Regions from separate parts of the Pseudomonas sp. FG13 genome, predicted to be linked through region 2. Evidence: riboswitches for the same ligand, from Rfam matches in the RefSeq annotation. Region 2 holds a riboswitch; the other holds the start of a gene.
What was found. A riboswitch is a leader RNA that binds a small molecule or an ion and turns the genes downstream of it on or off. The one in region 2 is predicted to bind cobalamin.

Region 1 (2,197 bases), on a different contig from region 2:
GATCGAGGCGAGGATCGCCGCGCTCAGGCGCTGGCTCAGGGTCGTGGTGCTGCTGGTAGTGCGGGCGGTGGTGCTGATGGTCGACATGGCGCTTCCCTCTGTTCTTGTCTTGGCCAGTGGGTAAATCGAGCGCAATGAAACCCCGGGCCAAAGCCCGCCAGGATTCGAACAGCGCCCGCCCACCGCGGGTTTGTTGATATTTGAATTGCGGGCCGGTCTCCGGGCTCACGAGGGGCAGGGCCCTTGGCCTTGCCTGCAAGCGTCACCTTCCCATGCCATGGGGCACAGTGGATCTGACGCTTCGCTCGCTTACCGTTGCGGGGGCAGCACCGGACTGACGTGGCCTTGAAGTAAAGCACACGATTCACCGGTTTCCCGTTTCACCCTGTGAAGGGCACCCGTAACAAATGGTCTGTGTAGCGACACAGACCCTGCACAGGAGAGCATGGGTGGGGGTGGGGCGTCAATGAAACCGAGTTGTGGCCATCGCGAGCAGGCTCGCTCCCACAGGGAAATGCGCTTCCAATGTGGGAGCGAGCCTGCTCGCGATGGGGCCCGCTCATGCACCCGCGAACTTATCCGCAGACATTGACCCGCCCGCACACCCTGCGTAGCCTTGCGCCTTCGAGGTTCTTCGGTTTGCGCCGAAGCTAAGAAGGGAACGCGGTCCAAGCCGCGGCTGCCCCCGCAACTGTGAACGGTGACGTTCCTGCCAGGCCACTGTGCATGCAGCACGGGAAGGCGCAGGAATTGCCAGGGCTTTCTATGAAAAGCCGGGATCGGCCCGCCGTCAGCCAGGAGACCTGCCTCGAGACAGATTCTCACTACAACCGGGCGGGGTGATCCGGTGGCGAAATCTTCCGCGCACGCCTGTGCCTGCGGTTGTCGTCCCGTTTGCCCGCCACCTTGCCAAAGGGCATCCGATGAAAACACTGGCCAAACTTCCCGTCACTATCGTTACCGGTTTCCTCGGCTCGGGTAAGACCACGCTGCTGCGACACATGCTCGACAATGCCCAGGGCCGGCGTATCGCGGTCATCGTCAACGAGTTCGGCGAGCTGGGCATCGACGGTGAGATCCTCAAGCAGTGCTCCATCGGTTGCACCGAAGAAGAAGCCAGCGGCCGAGTCTATGAACTGGCCAACGGTTGCTTGTGCTGCACCGTGCAGGAGGAGTTCTTCCCGGTGATGCGCGAGCTGGTGGCCCGGCGCGCCGACCTCGACCATATCCTCATCGAAACGTCCGGCCTGGCCTTGCCCAAGCCGTTGGTCCAGGCCTTCCAGTGGCCGGAAATCCGCAGTGCCTGCACCGTCGATGCGGTGATCACCGTGGTCGACAGCCCAGCCGTGGCCGCTGGCACCTTCGCCGCCTTCCCCGATCAGGTCGATGCCCAGCGCAAGCTCGATCCGAACCTGGACCACGAGTCGCCGTTGCATGAACTGTTCGCCGATCAGTTGGCGAGCGCCGACCTGGTGATCCTCAACAAGGCCGACCTGATCAGCCCGGAAGACCTGGCGAAAGTCCGTCTTGAAGTGGCCGAAGAACTGCCACCGGCGGTCAAGGTCATCGAAGCCAGCAACGGTCGCCTGCCGCTGGAAGTGCTGATCGGCCTGGGTGCCGGTTCCGAAGAGCACATCGATAGCCGCCATAGTCATCACGATCACCATCATGACGGCGACGAGGATGATCACGATCATGACGCCTTCGACTCCATTTCCATCGAACTGCCCCAGGCGGACGAAAGCTTGCTCCTGGACGCGCTGACCCAGTTGGTGGTCCAGCACGGCGTGCTGCGGGTCAAGGGTTTCGCGGCGATCCCGAACAAGCCGATGCGCTTGCTGATCCAAGGCGTCGGCACGCGTTTCGACAAGCATTTCGACCGCCAGTGGGGGGCCGACGAAGCCCGGGTGACGCGTCTGGTGTTGATCGGCCAGGCGCTGGATGCCGGGCTGCTTGAAGCGCAGTTGCGCGCCGCCCTCAGCGTCTAAGCCATGCACCTGCTCAGGACCCAGCCTGGCGGCTTCGTCTCGGATGACAACATCGCCGACCTGGGGCAAACCCCCGCCGAGCTGGTGATCCTGTGCAGCGGCGATTCCAGCCTGGCGCTGTTGGCCGAAGCGGCGCGCCAGTTGCCGGACGACTACCCGCAGTTTCGCCTCGCCAACCCGATGCAGGTGCAGAACCACGCCTCGGTGGA
Region 2 (2,197 bases):
AGCACGTCGCCATTGGGCAGCACGTAGAGCCAGCGCGGATGGTCCAGTCCCTCAGCGAACGCCCCTACTTGCAGGCCTTCGGCCGCGGTTGGCTTGGCGCCCTGGGGCCAGCCGACGGCTTCGGCGATGTTGACGGTGGGGACCAGGGTCTTGTTCGGTTCGGGCAGTTTTGGCGATGGGCCAGTGCCGTCGGAGACTTGCAGTGTGGAAGACTCGCCACAAGCGACAAGCCCTGCGGCGAGGGCGACGATCAGGAGGTGCGGTGGCTTGAGCATGCTGGCTTCCCTATGAATGCATGTGGTTATTCATAGAGAAGCATATACCGGCGATGGTTCAACCGGTCAGCCGTGGGCCTGCTTGAACAGCACGGCGATGCCCGGATGGTAATGACCGGCCTCGTTGCGCAACTTGCGATAGTTGTAAGGAAAGTACCAGGCCACGGCGCAGGTGTTTTCCTTTTGCAGGTCTTCGATCATGTCCTGGAGTTCTTCGGGCGTAGTGCTTTGCTGGGCTTTTTGCGGGGCGACGAACAGGCAGCCCAGCTTCAGGTCAGTGGCGTAGCTGATGCGCTTGGCATCGCTGGTGACATCCAGCAGGGGTTGGGTCAGGTTGAGGCTCTTGACCTTAGGCCAGCGTTGGGTGGCCTGGATGAACGCGCGGTCCTCGGCCCCGGCAATGAACAGGTCGGCACTGACGTTGCGTTCGCCTTCTTCATTCTGTTTGCGGGTTGCGGTGTGTTGCAGCGTGACCATCTCGGCCATCCAGGCGGCGGCCGAGAGCAGGCCGAGGTTGGCTTTTTCATCGAACCAGTAAGGCGTGTCGTTATCGCCGCGCACGGCGTTGTAGCGATCGATACAGTCAAACCAGCGTTCCAGCACCGGGCGCAGAAATTCCAGCCTTGGATTGCTGATGATCATGCCTTGCATGTTTTTTGCCCTCTTGTTTTTGTGATATCGGGTCGTAATGCCTATTTGATATCACTTGCCGCAGCGTGACACAAGATTGGCGTCACTTTATTGATCCAGGCCCATGATCAGTGCTGGGCTCGTGGCGGCTTTAATTGACGCTCCATCCCCAACCCTCTAACCTTCGCGACTTGTTTCAGGTGCTCTGTGGCCCGGGTCGACAGAGTGAAACAGGGAAACCGGTGAGAACCCGGCGCTGCCCCCGCAACGGTAAATGAGTCAAAGCTGCCAGCAAGCCACTGTGTCTCGACATGGGAAGGCGCGCAGCCCGGCATCACGCCGCTCATGAGCCCGGAGACCGGCCTGATTCATCCAACGGCATCACGGTGGGCGATGCCAGGCTTGTTGCCGTCTTTTCCTGTGCCCGCCTGCCGTTACCCAGTCCCCAACGGAGGCTTCCCCATGACCGGCTCCCCCAATACAGATGCGTCCGACCGCGACGAGCGTCACCTGGCGCGCATGCTGCGCAAAAAAGCCGTGATCGACGAGCGTATCGCCAATGCCCCGAACGAATGCGGCTTGCTGCTGGTGCTGACCGGCAACGGCAAGGGCAAGAGCAGTTCGGCCTTCGGCATGCTGGCCCGGGCCATGGGGCATGGGATGCAATGTGGCGTGGTGCAGTTCATCAAGGGCCGCAACAGCACTGGTGAGGAGTTGTTCTTCCGGCGCTTCCCGGAGCAGGTGCGCTTTCATGTCATGGGCGAAGGGTTTACCTGGGAAACCCAGGATCGACAGCGCGACATCGCAGCCGCCGAAGCGGCCTGGGCGGTGTCGCGTCAGTTGCTGAGCGATCCGTCCATTGGCCTGGTGGTGCTCGACGAACTGAACATTGCCCTCAAGCATGGTTACCTCGATCTCGATCAGGTCCTGAGCGATCTGCAGGCGCGTCCTCCCATGCAGCATGTCGTGGTGACCGGTCGCGGCGCCAAGCCGGAAATGATCGAGCTGGCGGACACCGTCACCGAAATGGGCATGATCAAGCACGCCTTCCAGGCCGGCATCAAGGCACAGAAAGGCGTCGAACTGTGAGTGACGCTTCGTTTCCGGACCGCCAATGCCCGGCGGTGCTGATTGCCGCCCCGGCGTCGGGGCAGGGCAAGACCACCGTCACCGCCGCCCTGGCCCGGTTGCATCGCAACCAGGGGCGCAAGGTGCGCGTATTCAAATGCGGCCCCGATTTCCTCGACCCGATGATCCTGGAGCGTGCCAGTGGCGCGCCGGTCTATCAATTG

Region 1: linked by a shared signal. The riboswitch ahead of cobW (cobalamin biosynthesis protein CobW) and the one ahead of cobO (cob(I)yrinic acid a,c-diamide adenosyltransferase) in region 2 are both predicted to bind cobalamin.

The regions. Positions count from the first base shown of each region.
Region 1 covers NZ_JBMDKO010000001.1:52,109-54,305, forward strand. Annotated here, with positions in the region: gene ACODTO_RS00240 (CbtB domain-containing protein) at 1-87, opposite strand, end outside; cobalamin riboswitch at 194-417, opposite strand; cobalamin riboswitch at 611-825, shown strand; gene cobW (cobalamin biosynthesis protein CobW) at 924-1,988, shown strand; gene cobN (cobaltochelatase subunit CobN) at 1,992-2,197, shown strand, end outside.
Region 2 covers NZ_JBMDKO010000019.1:20,086-22,282, reverse strand. Annotated here, with positions in the region: gene ACODTO_RS16490 (PQQ-dependent sugar dehydrogenase) at 1-275, opposite strand, end outside; gene ACODTO_RS16485 (hypothetical protein) at 342-926, opposite strand; cobalamin riboswitch at 1,087-1,286, shown strand; gene cobO (cob(I)yrinic acid a,c-diamide adenosyltransferase) at 1,368-1,994, shown strand; gene ACODTO_RS16475 (cobyrinic acid a,c-diamide synthase CobB) at 1,991-2,197, shown strand, end outside.